4 regions of the Ruegeria sp. CG4 genome follow, and region 2 is predicted to be linked to each of the others. Evidence: riboswitches for the same ligand, from Rfam matches in the RefSeq annotation. Region 2 holds a riboswitch; each other region holds the start of a gene.
The links. A riboswitch is a leader RNA that binds a small molecule or an ion and turns the genes downstream of it on or off. The one in region 2 is predicted to bind cobalamin.

Region 1: linked by a shared signal. The riboswitch ahead of ACR0J2_RS17435 (DUF4198 domain-containing protein) and the one ahead of ACR0J2_RS06085 (DUF1636 family protein) in region 2 are both predicted to bind cobalamin.
Region 3: linked by a shared signal. The riboswitch ahead of ACR0J2_RS14740 (hypothetical protein) and the one ahead of ACR0J2_RS06085 (DUF1636 family protein) in region 2 are both predicted to bind cobalamin.
Region 4: linked by a shared signal. The riboswitch ahead of ACR0J2_RS09115 (DUF1636 family protein) and the one ahead of ACR0J2_RS06085 (DUF1636 family protein) in region 2 are both predicted to bind cobalamin.

The regions. Positions count from the first base shown of each region.
Region 1 covers NZ_JBQFRB010000007.1:132,564-136,985, reverse strand. Annotated here, with positions in the region: gene ACR0J2_RS17440 (LacI family DNA-binding transcriptional regulator) at 1-869, opposite strand, end outside; cobalamin riboswitch at 1,228-1,427, shown strand; gene ACR0J2_RS17435 (DUF4198 domain-containing protein) at 1,557-2,342, shown strand; gene cbiM (cobalt transporter CbiM) at 2,349-2,960, shown strand; gene ACR0J2_RS17425 (cobalt ABC transporter permease) at 2,957-3,538, shown strand; gene cbiQ (cobalt ECF transporter T component CbiQ) at 3,538-4,320, shown strand; gene ACR0J2_RS17415 (energy-coupling factor ABC transporter ATP-binding protein) at 4,317-4,422, shown strand, end outside.
Region 2 covers NZ_JBQFRB010000001.1:1,214,808-1,219,229, reverse strand. Annotated here, with positions in the region: gene cobN (cobaltochelatase subunit CobN) at 1-500, opposite strand, end outside; gene cobW (cobalamin biosynthesis protein CobW) at 504-1,559, opposite strand; gene ACR0J2_RS06085 (DUF1636 family protein) at 1,556-1,936, opposite strand; cobalamin riboswitch at 2,031-2,238, opposite strand; gene ACR0J2_RS06080 (hypothetical protein) at 2,726-3,061, shown strand; gene ACR0J2_RS06075 (YybH family protein) at 3,233-3,739, opposite strand; gene ACR0J2_RS06070 (LysR substrate-binding domain-containing protein) at 3,984-4,422, shown strand, end outside.
Region 3 covers NZ_JBQFRB010000005.1:171,884-176,305, reverse strand. Annotated here, with positions in the region: gene ACR0J2_RS14755 (bifunctional 2',3'-cyclic-nucleotide 2'-phosphodiesterase/3'-nucleotidase) at 1-1,646, shown strand, start outside; RNA gene ffs (signal recognition particle sRNA small type) at 1,686-1,784, shown strand; gene ACR0J2_RS14745 (alpha/beta hydrolase family protein) at 1,784-2,692, opposite strand; cobalamin riboswitch at 2,858-3,078, shown strand; gene ACR0J2_RS14740 (hypothetical protein) at 3,166-3,573, shown strand; gene ACR0J2_RS14735 (phosphatase domain-containing protein) at 3,575-4,078, opposite strand; gene ACR0J2_RS14730 (DNA polymerase III subunit gamma/tau) at 4,249-4,422, shown strand, end outside.
Region 4 covers NZ_JBQFRB010000002.1:541,529-545,950, forward strand. Annotated here, with positions in the region: gene cphA (cyanophycin synthetase) at 1-296, shown strand, start outside; gene ACR0J2_RS09110 (Mur ligase family protein) at 312-2,048, shown strand; cobalamin riboswitch at 2,159-2,361, shown strand; gene ACR0J2_RS09115 (DUF1636 family protein) at 2,463-2,819, shown strand; gene ACR0J2_RS09120 (ABC transporter ATP-binding protein) at 2,816-3,601, shown strand; gene ACR0J2_RS09125 (ABC transporter substrate-binding protein) at 3,620-4,422, shown strand, end outside.

The sequences.
Region 1 (4,422 bases), on a different contig from region 2:
GGCAGACCTTGCAGCAATTCGACATTGTTGAACCCCGCCAGCCCGATTTGACCAGGGATGTCTATCCCCTGATCCAGCAGGTACAACAGTCCGCCAGCGCCGATCATATCATTGGAATAATACAGAAAATCCAGTTCCGGCGACCGTTCCAGCATCGCCTGCGTCATCTCGCGCCCCTTGGCCAGTGCTGAGCCGCCGGAATAGAACTCGCGATCCTCGATCTCGATCCCGTGTTTGCCCAGAACTTCGGTAAAGCCTTCGAAACGTTTGCGCGCGCGGTGGTCCAAAGGCATCTTGGTCCCCATGAAGCCGATATGCTGGTATCCGGCCTTCAGAATGGCCTGCGCCATTTCGCGGCCGGCACGGCGGTGCGAAATGCCGACCATCGCATCCACGGGTTTGCCGTCGGTATCCATGATTTCGACCACCGGAATGCCCGCGGAATCCAGCATCGCCCGGGCCGCTTCCGTGTGTTCCAGACCCGCGATGATCACGCCCGAAGGCCGCCACGAGAGCATCTCGTAAAGGACTTTTTCCTCTTTTTCCGGCAAATAATCGGTTACGCCGACCACTGGCTGCAATTCGGTGTCTTCCAGCACCTGATTGATGCCGGTCAGGACCTCGGGGAAGACCATGTTGGACAGTGACGGGATGATGACAGCGACCAGATTAACCCGGCTGGATGCCAGCGCACCCGCAATTTTGTTGGGCACGTATCCCAGCTCTTTCGCGGCGGCCAGAACCCGTGTTCGGGTCGCATCCGATACATCACCCCGATTGCGCAGGACCCTGCTGACCGTCATTTCGGATACCCCCGACGCTTCCGAGACATCGCGAAGGGTAAGCGGGCGTTTTGTTTCTGTGGTCACGAGGCACCTGCACTGTTGTTTTGTCCGATGGTAGCGTGAACACGGCGGCAAATACAACAACTCTGCTTCTGCATCGAGCGCTGGGCCGGTCGGACCTTTTGTGCATCGGAGCGACCCTACATATTTGCGGCGAGTTCAATTTTACACGCGAGTCAACGCCCGCAGTTTCAGGCCTAAAAATCTCAAGTCCGCGAACTGAACCGACGACTATTGAACGCGGAAAGATATCTAGGAAAATACACACACTCGCGGTGGCGCATACCAAACCGCGTAGCAAGCGCGAACATGCAATTTCTGATTTCGCAAATGGCCCATGCAACGCCGCAATCAATTGTTGACCGTGTCTTACATATTCTGGCATGAACGCGCCATGTTCGGTTCCGGGGACATCCTCGGAAGCAATAGGGAATGCAGTGCGGCACATTTCGCCAACTCTGCAACTGCCCCCGCAACTGTAGGCGGCGAGCGCGGCTGATAATGCCACTGGGATATCCCGGGAAGGTTAGTTTAGCGCTTTGACCCGCAAGTCAGGAGACCTGCCGAACATGCGCCCTTGGAAGGGGCGTTCATCATCGGCGACGGGGTGTGCGCCGGATCTGTTTGCCCGACAAGGCAGATGGCTTCGCGTTCCCCATCGTCAAAGCAGAATTGTGCCGGGGAAGGCGCGACGTGAGAAGGACTCGATTTGTGAAAAAACTGCTGGTGGCTGCAACGGCTGCTTTGGCGATGCCTGCATTGGCGCAGGCCCATTTCCTGCTGGAATATACCGACGACACGATGATCGAACGCCCCGGTGACGTTCCGGTCAAACTGGTTTTCTGGCACCCGTTTGAAGCTGGTCACGTGATGACCCTGGAAAGACCGGAAGAATTCTTTGTAATCCACAACGGTGAAAAAACCGATCTGATGGATACGCTGGAAGAAACCACTTTTGAAGGACCGGACAACATCGCCAAAGCGTTCCTGGGTTCAGTGCCGGTGAAACGCTCGGGTGACTATGTGGTGGTTACAGTTCCTGCGCCTTACTACGAAGAATCAGAGGATATCTATATCCAGCAGATCACCAAGGCTTACCTCAACCGAAACGAACTGCCGACCGACTGGGATCAGCCGCAGGGGCTGGCCACCGAGATTCTGCCGCTGAACAAGCCTTACAACATCATCGCCGGGTCAACCTTTACCGGTCGCGTGTTGAGCGAGGGACAGCCCGTCGCCGGCGCAGAAATCGAAATCGAGTACATCGCCGCAGCACCGGACATGACCGGCACCGGCGCGAAGGACGCCACCGTGTCCCCATTGCCGGGCGGCGCGTTGGTCGCGATTTCGGATGACAACGGATATTTCACTTTTGGTGTGCCAAAAGCCGGGTACTGGGGCTTCGCCGCTTTGGGCGTGGGTCCGGAAACCAAGCATGAAGGCAAAGAGCTGAGCCAGGATGCGGTCATCTGGATCCGCGCCTGGGATCTGGAGTAAGCCTGAATGCACATCGTCGACGGAGCCCTTTCAAACCCTGTCGTGATCGGCGGTGCGGTCGCCGCGGCTGGCGGGATCGCATTGGGCCTGAAATCGCTGGATCTGGATCGCATTCCCACGGCGGGCGTGTTGTCGGCCAGCTTTTTTGTCGCCTCGCTGATCCATGTGCCGATTGGCCCGTCGTCTGTGCATTTGATTCTGAACGGTCTGGCCGGGCTTCTGCTCGGCTGGGCCGCCTTTCCGGCCCTTTTTGTCGGCTTGCTGCTGCAAGCCGTGTTCTTCGGTTTTGGCGGATTGACCGTGCTGGGGATCAACACGGTGAATATCGCCCTTCCGGCGGTGTTGACCTGGATGATCTTTGGTCGTCTGATCGCACGTGGCTCACCTGTTCAGGGGGCGATCTGGGGCGGCATCGGCGGCGCGTTTTCGATCGCCGCCACGACGGCTTTTGTCGCGGTCTCGCTGGCGCTGTCCGGCGATGAGTTCCTGCCCGCTGCCAAGCTTGTCTTTTTCGCCCACATTCCCGTCATGGCTATCGAGGCCGTGCTGACAGGTTTTGCCGTTCTTCTGGCCCGCAAGGTCAAACCGGAACTTTTTGTAAAGGTTGCGTCCACATGAAACAGTTGATCCTTGTTTGTACGCTTGCTCTCGCCCCGCTCCCGGCTCTTGCGCATAAGGTTATTGCAGGCGTTTTTCCGGCAGGCGACGCAATCGAAGGCGAGCTGGGGTTTTCCAATGGCGATATGGCCGCAGACCAGGAGGTCATCGTCTATGGCCCCGACGGCTCTGAACTGGGACGCACAGTAACCGATACGGACGGTTTCTTTCTCTACAGCCCGACCAGAGCGGTGACTCATACATTCAAGGCAGATCTGGGTGCAGGGCACGTCGCCGAAGTTGCCATGCCGGCCGACGAAGTGGCCGAAATCATGGGGGTCGAAGCCGAGCTTTCTGAAACAGCCACGCCGGTCGCATCTGCGGATGGCGCGGCAGCGGTGACTGTGGCCTCGCTCTCGGATGAGGAACGCGCCGCCATCGCCAAAGCGGTGCGCGACGAAACCCGCCCACTGCGGCGCGAGATCGCCGCCTACCGCGAGCACAATGATCTGCAGAACATCTTGGGTGGTATTGGCTATATCATTGGTCTGTTCGGCATCGGCTTTTACCTGGCCGCGCGAAAAAAGATGGCCACCTGATGGCACATGCGCTGGAACCACAGGCCAAAACACTGGCCGAGGCAGGCAAAGCCGCCCATTTCGGGATGATCGGAGACTACGATCCCCGTATGCGCATCGTTTTGGCCTGCATCTTTGCCATCGTCACGGTTGCCCTCAACAGCATTCCGGCGCTGATCGGCGCTTTGTTCGTCTCGCTTGGGTTACTGGTGATGTCACGCTTGCCAGTCGGCCGGACCCTCAAGCGTATGGCCATGATGGACAGCTTCATCATCTTCATGCTGGTGTTGCTGCCATTCTCAATGCCCGGTGACGCGATGTTCACGGTTTTTGGCTTTCCGGCCAGTTGGCAGGGCCTTTGGAAAGCTGTCGAGATTGCACTGACGGCCAACGCGGTCATCCTTGCGCTGATGGTTCTGGTCGGAACGATGGAACCTGTGACGCTTGGACACGCTTTGCACAAGCTGCGCTGCCCCGAGGCGCTTGTGCACCTTTTGATGTTCACCATCCGCTACATCGAGGTGTTGCGGGAAGAATACCTGCGCCTGCGCGGCGCGATGAAGATCCGCGGATTTCGCCCCGGCACAAACTGGCACACCTACCGAAGCTTCGGGTATCTGGTCGGCATGATGCTGGTGCGCGCGATCGAACGGTCAGAGCGGATTCTGGCGGCGATGAAATGCCGGGGGTTTTCCGGGCGTCTTTTGTTGCTGCAGGACTTTAACATGACCCGACGCGATCACATGTTCGCCGCGATGCTGTGCACCGTTTGCCTTGGCCTGTTGTTCCTGGATTATCTATGACAATCCTCAAGCTTGAAGACATTTGTTTTGCGTACCCTGGCCAGCCACCAGTGCTGGACGGCGCTTCGCTGCAGCTTGAACCGGGGCAGCGCCTCTCGATTG
Region 2 (4,422 bases):
TAAAGTCCCGCCGCCAAGGCCATCTGCGCCAAAGCGGCCTGCGCCGCGACCTCGCCGCCTGTGTCGCACAGATGCGCCAGCCGCCGCAGGGTCGAGACGGGCAGGGTGGAATAGTCGTCCAGCCGGGTATCTTCGCGCCCGTCGGCGGGCAGAACCGCGAGCGCGATGCCTTTGGCCTGCGCCAGCGCAAGAACCTTCTGCAGCCCGTATGACCAGTAAGGCACCCCACCAATCAGGCGGATCAGGATACCTTTTGCGCCGTCAAGCGTTTGTTCCACATATGTGTCAACGGACAGAGGGTGTTTCAGCGCCGTCAGATTGGCCAACCGCATCGTCGGCATTCGCCCTTCCGGCCCACCGCCGCGATGCCAGCCTGCCGCGAAAGCACCGAGATCGCTGTCCGAAAAGGACAACATCACCAGATCCGCCGGGCTCTGGCCCAGATCGGTCGGAGTCTCGGTTTCTTCAAGCCCGTGGCTTTCGCGGAAGACGACGTGCATGGCTTACTCGGCGGCCTCGGTCACACCCGCGAGGATATCCCGGATTTCGGCCTCTTTGATGTCGTCGTGCTCGGCAATGACCACAAGACGTGAGCGGCGCTCCTCGCCGGGTTCCCAGGGGCGGTCGTACTGATGACGCACCCGGGCACCGACAGCCTGAACCAGCAGACGCATCGGTTTGCCGGCAACTGCCGCATACCCCTTGACGCGCAGGATGTTCAGTTCCCTGGCCAGACGTTCGATCTTGGCAACCAGATCGAGTGGGTCACTTTGCTCCGGCAGTTCGACGATGATGCTTTCGAAATCGTCATGTTCGTGGTCGTGGTGACCGTCGTGATGCGACGGACGCGCGTCCATGTCATCCTCGGCTGCGGCTTCCAGACCGAGCACGACGCGGACGTCTACAACGCCTTCGGCAACCTCTACGACGGGCAGCGGGCGCGGGGCCTCGGCGGAGATGATCTCTTTCGCTTTCGCCACGCCTTCGGGGCCAGCCAGGTCGGGCTTGGTCAGCAGGATTATGTCAGCGCAGGAGATCTGATCCTCGAACACCTCGGACAGGGGCGTTTCGTGGTCAATCGAGTCATCGGCCAGGCGCTGGGCATCCACCGCCTCGACATTCGGAGCGAAGCGACCTGCCGCGACCGCCTCGGCATCGGCCAGAGCGATTACGCCGTCCACAGTGATTTTCGAGCGGATATCGGGCCAGTCAAAGGCTTTCAGCAGCGGCTTGGGCAGGGCGAGGCCGGAGGTTTCGATCAGAATGTGATCGGGGCGCGGGTCCAGCGCCATCAGCGCTTCGATGGTCGGTATGAAATCATCGGCCACGGTGCAGCAGATGCAGCCGTTTGCCAGTTCCATGATGTTCTCTGCCGGACAATCGGGAATGGCGCAGGATTTCAGAATATCGCCATCGACGCCCACGTCGCCGAATTCATTGACCACGACCGCCAGACGTTTGCCCTGCGGGTTCTGCATCAGGTGCTTGACCAGCGTTGTCTTCCCCGAGCCCAGAAAGCCGGTGATCACAGTGACGGGAAGTTTCTCAAGAGTGCTCATTTCGGGGCTCCAATCGGGGGTATGCGCGAGGCGCAGTTTTTGCGGAAATGTTCGGGGCGCTCACGCCATTTGACCAAGCCGTCCTCGGTCGCCAGATATTTGGTCGCACCGTCGACAATGACGTCAACGTGTTCGGCTTCGTTCAGGTTCTCATAGACAAAGGTCCAGCGACCCGGTCCACCGCGCAGCACGATCGAGCAGCCCTGATCGCAGTTCGACAGGCATTCGACGGGTTTCAGCGTGATGCCTTCGGGCAGGTCGGCCTGTTGCAGCGCTTTGTGCAGCAATGTGCCGGGGCGTTTTTCATCATCCTCGACGGGCAGTCCACGGCGGCACGTGGTACAGACCAGCAACTCGACTGGTGCGGTCTCGGTCATGTCTCTCATCCCCCCAAATCCTCTTCGCGGGGGACGGGGTTTCATGCGGGCCACGCGTCTGCACATGGACCCGACACCGGAACACCCCGCCCGGTTTCTTCTTCGGGTGCTGGCAGGTCTCCCGGCTTGCGGATGTCAGAGACTTGCTCTGGCAGATGTCCCGCCTTCCCGGCCTTTCGGCCAGTGGCTATGGGCACCCTCTCCGGTCACGGTCGCGGGGGCGGCTGCGTTTGACGGAAAAACCGCTGACGCATTCCCTTTTCATCCATCCAGGGATGGACACCAACGGGTCGGACATGCGGCACAGGCGGGGGACTTGTCAAGCTTCAGGATGCGCGGTTTTGCCGCCGGAAGGGAAAAGCGACCTGAGGTGGTCACTCAGCGGCATCGCCGGGCGCTTGCTGCGCCGGAAAACCTGCGTGATTGAGGTGTTCCGTATGATCTTCGCTGGTTTTGGAAGGGGTCGGCGCGAACCGGACGGGCGGGGCAGATTCGGGTTAACAACCACTCAGGCAGGCCGTGTGTGGACGTTGCGGCGACCAATCGACCGTCATCTCCGAGCATCGCTAAACCGAGGGATTGGGGTTTCGTTGATTAAGTAGCCGCCGTTCCGACCGGCTCGGGGTACTCCATTTCAGTATTCGCGCAAGACCCGGCAAAAACGACCGCTTCGAGATCAAATCTGATGGCCGTCTTGCCGTGCACAGAGTAGCCAGAATTTTTGCAAAATTATGCCTCAAACTGTCCTTAGCGGGCGTCGGCGAACAGAATATGCCAGGAAACAAAAAAATGAAAAAGTTAGCAGCTTTTCTTGTGTTCTTACCCGTCGCTGCAGTTGCGGAAGACCGGGTGTTCGAGTGTGAAGCGCCGGATGCAAAATATCCGGAAATGGCGGCCACGCTGGTCAAATACGAAGGCCAGAACAAAGGGCATATTACCATTGGTGATATCGACAATAAGGCTGAGGTGTATCCCGGCCTCGACACCCTGACTTACCTGTATATCGGTGACGGCTTTACCCTGAATTACAACGTGAATCTCAAGACTGGCACGTTTGACTATTCGGCTTCGGGCAGCAAATCCGGATGGGGCAAAGGCAGCTGCAAGGAAGTTTTGGCCCAGTAATTCGCTAATGCCCGGTCTGCGGGTTGGGCCTTTCGGTTGCCGAGAAAAGTACTTGCCTGGTTCCGTCCGGAGGCCAATGCAGTTGGCCGTGGACGGAACCCGGTTAAAAGCGGCCGATCCAGTATGTGTCCAGGCCATCTGGGCGGCGTGCCAACCAATCAAATCTTTTGATCAGCAAGGTTCGGCACGCCCCGAACACGCGGGCGCGATTGATCTGCCGGCGCTGAAGGTATTCGCGTTGGACCAGATATCCCGCGCCACGCGCCATGTTCCGTCATCTTCGAGATGGTAGATATTGATGCCATGGCCGGTGGAAACAGTGGCAGGGCCCGGGTCACGCGGAACATCGGTGGCGGTAAACTCATAACGCTCAAACGCCCAGCTCGCCGCCACAACAAACTCCACTGATTGCTTTTTCCAACGGGTGTGAACGGCGTCGAAATACCCGCGCACCCAAGGCCCGACCTTGGCTTTGCCTTCCATAACAGGCGCGCCGGGTGCGATGAACACCACGTCATCAGTGACCGCCTCAAGGAATTGATCCAGTTTGTTCGAGTTGATCGCTGCAAGATACGCTACGTGTGCGGCTTGCGGAGTGTCGGCTCTGGTGTCGGGCAGCGCCGGTGTCGCGATAGCCAACCCTATTCCAGTAAAAAGCATGGTTATCCTGATAGTCATATCGGCCTCCAAGCATTTGCGGCGATTGGACCTTGCCGGTTGTTCAAACCCGCCTGTCAACGCAAAACGCATTGCAGGACGATCGCATTGCAACGCAATTCGACAGGCTTTTAGGGCAATCGCAATTTCAGATATCTACACTACTGATTGCTCGTTTTGCATCGGGTGTATTTCTCGACAATAGTCACATTTGGTGTACCTTGCGAGGCAGGAAAAAATAGCAATCATTAAGTACATCTACTGAATGAACCTTATTGACTGGCATAAGTTGCCGCCGCTTTCGACCCTCAGGGCATTTGAGGCGACCGGCCGTTTAGGCGGCTATTCTGCTGCGGCACGTTCACTGAACGTAACCACTGCCGCGATTGCCCAACAGGTGCGAAAGCTTGAGGCTGATCTGGGGATTCCACTTGTGCGCCGAGAGGGTCGCGGACTTGCTTTGACCGAGGCCGGTTGGACGCTGGCGAGTACGCTCAACGACGCATTCGAGCAGATCGCAAAAGGCATTGATGATGTGACGGCTCAGGAGGCCGCTCGCGGTGTGAGTGTGTCTACGACTGTCCGATTTGTCGACGCGGTCATCATGCCACGTCTTGGCGGCTTCTGGGCGGAACACCCCGGCATCCAGGTGTCCTTCGCTGCGGAAGGAAATTCTTGGGACGTCGATCTCGAGGCCTTTGACA
Region 3 (4,422 bases), on a different contig from region 2:
CGCCGTTTGGCGATTGGGCGGCAGAGCAGACTGATGACAACCACGTGTTGATGCAGGCCTTCCGGGAACTTGGCTATGACGCAATCGGACTGGGCAACCATGATTTCGACTTTGGCCTGCAGACGCTGAATCGTATTCTGGACGGCGCACCGTGCCCGGTGATTTGCAGCAATGCCCGGCAATTGACCGCCGGGGCCAAATGGAATGACCGCGCAATACTAGAACGCTCTCTTCTGGTTGACGGCGTCGAAACCCCGTTTCGTCTGGGTCTTTTGTCGATCCTGCCGCCGCAAACGGCGCAATGGAATGCGCACCGGGTTCAGGATGTGGTGGTGTTCGAAGATATTCTGGAGGCCGCGCAAAAGACGGTCGAGGCCCTGCGCACGGACGGCAGCGATGTGATTGTCGCGCTGGCGCATTCGGGCCTTGGACCTTCGGAACCCGCGCGCGGATTGGAGAACGCCGTCATACCGCTGGCCGCGATCGACGGGATCGACGCCATTGTTGCAGGCCATACGCATCTCACACTTCCCGGCAAGGATCACGAAGGGCTGGATCATACGGACGCAACCCGGGGGCATGTACATAGCAAACCGGTTGTCATGCCTGGCGTCGCAGGGACGCATCTTGGCATCATTGACCTGCATGTGCAGAAAACATCTGCCGGGCGATGGAAGGTTGTCGGGCAGCAGGTTAAGCTGCCGCCTGTTCTCTCCCGGCACGGGAACGGAGCGGTATCCGAAGACCCCGGAATGCGGCATCTGTTCAGTTACGGCCACGAAGAAACCCGTGCGCTGGCCTCAAGACCCGTGGGCCACACCGGTCAAAGCCTGCACAGCTATTTCAGCTTTTGCGCACCAGATCGGGGCCTCGCGCTGGTCGCCAGCGCCCAGGCAGCGGCATTGAACCTCCATCTGGACGAAGACCTACGGGGGCTTCCACTGTTGTCCGCTGTTTCGCCCTGCAAGTTCGGAGGCCGCGCGGGACCGCGTTCCTACACGGATGTACCGCCCGGAAAGGTTCGGTTACGCAATGTTTCGGATCTTCATTCTTTCCCGAATGAACTGCGCGCCGTGCTTGTCACCGGCGATATGGTCCGTGACTGGCTTGAAATGTCGGCGGGCATTTTCAATCAGGTGGATGAAGGAGCTGTCCGCACTCTGACCGATGAAACACGGGCCGGGCATAACTTCGATGTGCTGTTCGGCCTGACCTATCGGATCGATCTTTCCCAGCCGGCGCGTTTTGATTCTTACGGAATGCTGGTCGATCCCGCCGCAAACCGTGTTCGCGAGATTTGCTGTGATGGAATCCCTATTGAACCCACCCAGAAATTCGTTGTGGCCCTGAACAGTTACCGGGCCAGCGGCGGCGGACACTTCCCTGTTGCGCATCAGGCCCGGCAGATCAATATGCCGACCTTACCCATCAGGGACGTCCTGCGCGACTATCTTTCGGGGGGATTACCGGGCGACCCGCTTGAATCTGCGCCCTTCCCCTTCAGCCTTGTCCGGCTTCCCGGCCACGCTTCGATTCTGAAAACCGGGCCGGGAGCACGGGCGCATCTTTCCGAACTGGACGCATACGATCCGCATGTGCTGGGGCATGACCCGGAAGGCTTTCTGCGGATCAGACTGTCACTCTGACGGGTTGTCTTCCTGGCGCAACTTCCCTATATCGACGATTGAGAGGTTGGCGCGGGCGAGCGCCTCGCCAACCTGGTCAGGTCCGGAAGGAAGCAGCCACAACGAGCCCCGCTTGGGTCGATGTCCAACCTCTCACTTCATCCCGCAATCGTCACATCTTTCCGGTCGGAACGGAATTGCTGCTCCGTAGACTCGATCAACCTCGGCCAGACCGCTTTGTTTTTGCGCGCAAAAACACCAATGTGGCCAATGGATTTCAGCCCGAAATCCTTTGGTTCAAGCACATGACGGTTGGCGTCCGGGCCGTATAGCTCGGCCAGCCTCCATACCGCATTATCAGGCACCATCTGGTCGTCCGAAATCGCAAAAAGGTCGACCGGACCACCGGCCCGCGGCCAGGTCGCTGCGGGCAGGCTTTGGCCAATTTCAGGCAGATAGCTGTTCGGCGAGGTGCACCATTTTCGCCATTGCCAGTAGACCTTTGACGGCAGGTCCGAACCAAACCCAATGGCCTTGCCGGGCAGATACCCCAGCATATGAACTGCAAAAGGCGCATGCCCGTACCAGAAGATTCCGGCCAGCCCCCTGTAGGGCCAGGGATGATCCGACAACGTAACCAGGCCTGAACACACACAAATCATCCGGTCGATCTGATCCACATCCGATTGCAATGGCTCAAGCATACCCCCCAGCGAATGACCAATGGTCCACTGCCGCGCACTTGGGAATCGCCGTCGCATCTCGGCCCGGGCCGCGGGAATATCGATCAGCGCCCAATCGGACATGGTGACACGCGAATCCTTCAGACGCCCCGATAACGATTTTCCGAAATCGCGGTAATCATAGGTCAGACAGGCAATGCCCTGCTCTTCCGCCAGCCACCGGGCAAAATGCTGATAATAGTCCTGGGGAACGCCGGTCGCGCTGTTCAGAACAACTACGATATCAGGCGCTGCAACAGGCAGGTACAGGCGACCCGACAGCATAGCCGTCCCGGAGGGAAATCGTATGTCTTCGGTCAAGACCTGTTCCTGTATGTCCAACATATCATGCTCCGCTCTCAACTGAACAGTTCAGTTCACCTATCTGTCAGGCCAGTCGCCCGCTCAAGTCAACCCGGTGCAAACATGACCAAACGTCCGCTTTCCCGACCACGCATCGGACCAAATGCCTCGGCCCGCGCAATGCGCTTGACTCGGGGACCCGGCAACCGCTAGCGATGAGGAGATGGTTTCCGCGCCCTTTAAGGGGCCGGGATGAAAAGGGAACACGGTGCGGTTCTGTCTGGCATTGCCGGAAGGAACCAAGGCCGAGACTGCCCCCGCAACTGTAAGCGGTGAGCAATGCCGAAACACCACTGGCCGAAAGGCTGGGAAGGTCGGCAAAGCGATGACCCGCAAGTCAGGAGACCTGCCATCGATACTGAAACCGAAACTCGGGCGGGGTGTCCGGGCAGGTCCTGATGGCATAGCCCCGTCACACCTGATCCTTGCCCCGCGCCGCGCGCGGAGGGCGCATTATGAACTGGAAGACAAGGACACACGAATTTTCTGCCACTGTGTGCCAGCGCACCGGCAAACCCTGTCCGGCACTGGCGCAAATGGCGCGGGCTCTGACGCGCGCCGTGGCAAGCGCCGGCCCGGCCGCAACCCCGCAATTCGCCATTGAAGGCAGCAGCGAGCTTGCCCATTGCCCCGAAGGGTGCATGGCCCGATTCCACGCGCGGCCAGACAAAATCCGGGTGTTTTGCGGAACGAATGAGGAAACTCCGGGCGACAGGTTGGAGGATTATGCAGACATGATGTTCTGCGCAGAGTTCCGTGCGCTGCCGTCCGCAATTCTGTCGGACCCGCCCTGCGCCATGCTTGAAGCTTCGGCCCTGGCAGGTCGCCAAGTGGCGGCCCAGGCCGGACATTTGTCGGCCTAAGCTACGGGTCCGCGCTGGCCGGAATCAATTGCGTGGCCCATGCCAGTTGTGCATCTGTTTCAACCGCACAGGGCCGCACCGCCCTCAACCGTTTCAGGGCTGCACCCGGTTGCTCGCCGCATTCGACCATCAGGCGCAACACCACCATTCCGGACCGGCCACAGCCGCCCCGGCAATGCACCAGAATGCGCCCGCCCCCTGACAGGGCATGGCGGACGGCCGCGCTTACATCGGGCCAGCGCGCGGTCACGGCGTCGGGGGGTGCACCGAAATCTTCGACCGGCAGATGGACCCAGCGGCAGGCGCGCGCCTGAATGTCGGTTCCGAAGTCACGCGCGCCGTCCTGCAGCATCTCGACTTCGGTCGTCATTGAAATGACAAGACCGGGCTTCCAGTCGGAAATCGCATTCAGGTCCTGGACATATTTACCCCCACGCCCCGGCATTGATGTCAGGGCCAGAGTACCTCCTCCGACCTGCAGCGCATGAATAATCATCTGAGACATGCAACGCGCCCTCCTTAATCGTTACGCACAAGAATCCGGTCAAAAATGCTTTCGCCTTCATTTTTACGCGCATCCCGAAGCATTCCCAAATGAATTTCGCGAACCGGCTGTGGACGCAGGCGGCGGCGCACTCTACGCTGCACTTCTGATACGAATCCGACAGAGCAGAAATGACCGACACGCCAAGCCCCGCTTATCAGGTTCTTGCCCGCAAATACCGCCCGGAAACCTTTGCCGACCTGGTTGGTCAGGATGCCATGGTGCGCACCCTGAAAAACGCGTTCGAGGCAGACCGGATCGCGCAGGCCTTCATCATGACCGGCATCCGCGGCACCGGCAAAACG
Region 4 (4,422 bases), on a different contig from region 2:
GCGGCACGCCGGATGAGGCGATCACAATCATCCCTGATGAGGTCGAAGCGGTGACGGCGGGTCTTGAAATGGCGGCTCCCGGCGATCTGCTGGTGATATTCGGCGACGACACCACCCGCTGCTGGAAACAGATCATCTACTTCAATTCGGATGGCGACGCACCTGAAGCTGAAGCAATCGGCAAGCCTGCCCCTGTTGAGACCTCTTTCGAGGACATGTTCGACAGCGATCAGGCCCTGATCCGAGACGAGCGCGGCGTGCGTCTGGCCCGCGAAATCAGCGAAGACGCGGATTGAGCCGAGGGCACCGGAATGGACAGAATTGAAGAGCTTGAGACCGCGCTGACCATCCCCAGCGCGACCAGTGGCGCGTTTCGGGTAGACGATGCGCGCCGGCTGACCGGGCCCGGGTTGCTCTGGGATCACCCGGGCGCAATCATGGACGTCTTTTTTGACCAAGAGCAGTCTTCGCGTGTCATTGAGCTGTGGCAGCATCATGCACGTCGCGTGCTGGATGCGCTCGGCTGGCACCAAGAAAAGCTGACATATCGGGTATTCACCGGCGGCGTGAACCTTGCGATTTCAGCGCCGATGGATCAGCTATATTCAGCGATCTTTGCGGTCCAGACCGCATGGCATTTCTGTGCCGCGGCGCTGGTCGGGGAAACACCCGGCGATTTCGACAAGATGATCGCCAACGTCCGCGACGTCATGGCCAAAGAGGCAAATCCGGCCCTGATCGCCCTGATCCAGGCGGCCTCGGCGCGGGGCGTCGATATCCTGTGTGACGACGACGAGATTTCGATCGGCCACGGGGTCGGAAGCCAGACCTGGGCCTGGAACGCTCTGCCTGCGCCTGATGAAGTCGAGTGGGACGCCTTGCACAACATCCCCGTCGCCTTCATCACCGGAACCAATGGCAAGACCACAACGACCCGGCTGCTTGAGGCGATCGCCCGGGCGGCGGGCAAGGTTGCCGGGCTGACCTCGACAGAGTTTGTCCGCGTCGGCGACGACATCCTCGACCGTGGTGATTATTCCGGCCCCGGCGGAGCGCGCATGCTGCTGCGCGACCGGCGGCTTGAAGTCGCCTGTCTGGAGGTTGCCCGTGGTGGAATCCTGCGCCGGGGTCTTCCAACCCATGCCGCCTCGGCTGCGGCTGTCACAAATGTCGCCAATGATCATCTGGGTCAGTACGGCGTCAACACGGTTCCGGAGTTGGCGCAGGCCAAGTTCGCCGTGCATCGCACCCTTAAGAAAGATGGCGTTCTGGCCCTGAACGCGGATGACCCCTTTGTCCGGGATGAGGCGCTGAACACGTCCTGCAGGATCTGGTGGTTCTCGCTGGACCAGAAAAACGCACTGATCCAACAATCCCGCGAGCAAGGACATTGTTGTGCCTTCCTGCGGGACGAGATGATCGTGTTCTTCGATGGCTTCTCGGAACAACCGGTGATTTCGGTTCACGATGTACCGCTCGCTATGGGCGGGGCCGCCAGGTACAATATTCTCAATGCAATGACTGCGCTGTGTCTGGCCCGCGCACTGGATATCCCGATGCAGGCCATTCGCGCTGGATTGTCCGGTTTCAAGCCAGACGCCAAGGACAATCCGGGCCGGTGCAACGAGTTTTCACATAACGGCGCCCGCGTCTTTGTCGATTTTGCGCATAACCCACATTCGGTCGCAGCAGTGTGCGAGGCTTTGTCCGGACTTCCGGCAAAGCGCCGCTTCATACTGCTAAGCCATGCCGGGGACCGGTCAAATCAGGACATCATCGATGTCACGCAAACGGCCTTGCGGTTCCAGCCGGATGTGGTCGTCGCTGCCGAGCTTGAGGGCTATCTGCGGGGACGCAACCTTGGTGAGATTCCAAAGCTGATTAAGCAGGCGGCAATGGACAAGGGTCTTAGGGATGAGCAGATCCTGAGCGCGCCTTCCCCGACCGAGGCGAGCAGGACAATACTGGATCAGATCGAACCGGGCGATCTTGCCCTGTTGCTGGTCCTGTCCGAGCGCGAGCAAGTCTTAAAATTGCTGGAAAACTGAACCCCTACGCTGAATCCGAGGACCTCGGGCGGTGAAACTCGAGCACCGCCCTGCCCAGCCCATCCGATTGTCCTGCCAATAATTCTGTATTGACGCATGCCCGGGTCTGAGGCACTTAGCTAGAAGATGGTTCCCGAAGGAAGACCCGAGGGATGAAAAGGGAATACGGTGCGGCCCTGAAGGCCAAGTCCGTAACTGCCCCCGCAACTGTAAGCGGTGAGCGACGCCAAACACCCACTGGCCGAATGGGCCGGGAAGGAAGGCCAAGCAAGGACCCGCGAGTCAGGAGACCTGCCATCAGTGTTCAACCAACCCGGGGCGGGGCGCCCTGGAAGGAGGCTTAGATGGCACGTCAGTCACGTGTTTACATGATCAGCACCTTCTGTCCGCGCTTGGCAACAAGTGGAGCGGACCATGTCAGACGCCACTGATCATATTCTCCTGATCTGTTCGGCATGCAACGGTGATTTGTCTGCGGACAAAATACGCTCTTCGTTGTCAGATGCGCTGCCGTCCGGGTTTGCCATTCGCACGGTCGATTGCATGGCCGGGTGTGCGCAGCCGACAACTGTTGGGTTTCAGGCCACCGGCAAAGCCCAATACCTGTTCGGCGACATCCGGACCCCGCATGACATCGCGGCCTTGGCCGAATTCGCATTGCAATATCAGAACAGTGCCGATGGATGGACCTGCGCGTCCGACAGGCCGAGCGCGCTTTTTGACAAAACCCTTTCCCGTTTGCCCCGAATGATTTTGGAGGAGCCTTCATGACGACCTCTGCATTTCTTGCCGTGCGTGACGTCGAATACTATGCGCTGAATGGTGATGTTCTGCTGCAAGCGGCGTCTTTTGAACTGGAAGAAGGCGCAATCCTTGCAATTGCCGGGCCGAACGGGGCCGGGAAGACGACGCTTCTGAACCTGTTGTGCGGCACAGCCGAACTGGCGCTGGGCGACGTTTTGATCAATGGGCGCACCCTGAAACACATGCCCGCCAACCAGCGCGCCCGAATGATCGCTGTTGTCAGCCAGCACGAGCTGCCGGATAGCAGATTGTCTTTGCGGGAATATGTGGCCTTGGGGCAAATCCCGATCCGGGCTGACCGGTCGAAAGAGGGCCACGCCGCCGAACTGGACAGGGTTTTGAACCTGACAGGTCTGAGTGATCTGGCGGAAAAACGAATGGGCGTACTTTCCGGGGGCGAACGTCAACGCGCGCATATCGCGCGCGCTCTGGCACAGAACCCTTCGCTTTTGTTTCTGGACGAACCGACAAACCATCTGGATCCCGACGCCAAGGGGCGGATGCTGTCGCTGGTTGCCGAGTTGGGCATCACGGTGGTCATGATCGTCCACGACCTCGTCATGATCCCTGAGTTTGCCACCCATGTGGCCATGATGAAATCCGCGCGGCTCACGGGCTTTGGTCCCGTGGCCGATGTGCTGACCTCGGACCAGGTCCGGGAAACCTTTGGCGTCGACTACCTGTACTTTCACCATGAGGGCCGCGTGATTCCGGCGCTGGATATCCGAAAAACCTCGGTCTCAAACTAACCCTAGGAGCATCTTTGAATGAAACAGATCTGGTCGGTGGTCCTGGCCACAGCCCTGGCAGGCGGTGCGTCGGCACAAGAAATTGCCGTCGACAATTGCGGCAAGCCGCTGGTTTTTGAAACTGCACCCGAGCGGATTGTCGTGCACGATATGAACATGACCGATATGGCCTTTGCGCTGGGTCTGCAGGACAAGATCGTCGGGCTGACCGGCATCACCGGATGGTACAAGACCAGCCCGGAATTCGATACGCTGCGCGGCGACATTCCCGAGCTTGCGCCCAAATACCCAACGGTCGAGAACCTTGTGGCCGTCGAACCCGATATGTTCTTCGCGGGCTGGTATTACGGGATGAAGCCGGGCGGAGACGTGACTCCTGACACGCTGGAACCCTTTGGCATCAAGACCTTGATCCTGTCCGAAAGCTGCGTGCATCTGGACAAGGACCGCCCCGAAGCCAGCATGAACCTGCTGTTTGATGACGTTCTGCGCCTGGGCCAGGTCATGCAGGTCGAAGACAAGGCGAAGGAACTGGTTGATGGTTGGAAAGAAGAACTGACCGAGATCGAAACCCGGACCGCCGATCTGCCCAAACCGCGCGTTTTCCTTCTAGATGGTCCCGCTGATGCGCCCTTCACCGCGGGCAAGTTTGCCATTCCCGATGCGATGATTTCCGCAGCGGGCGGTGAAAACGTGACCCATGACATGGATACAAGCTGGGGCCGCACCTCGTGGGAAACGGTGGCGGCCGCCAACCCCGAATTTCTGGTGCTGCTGGATTACCAGACCGGCAACGGCGCCGAGGATACCTTCAAATTTCT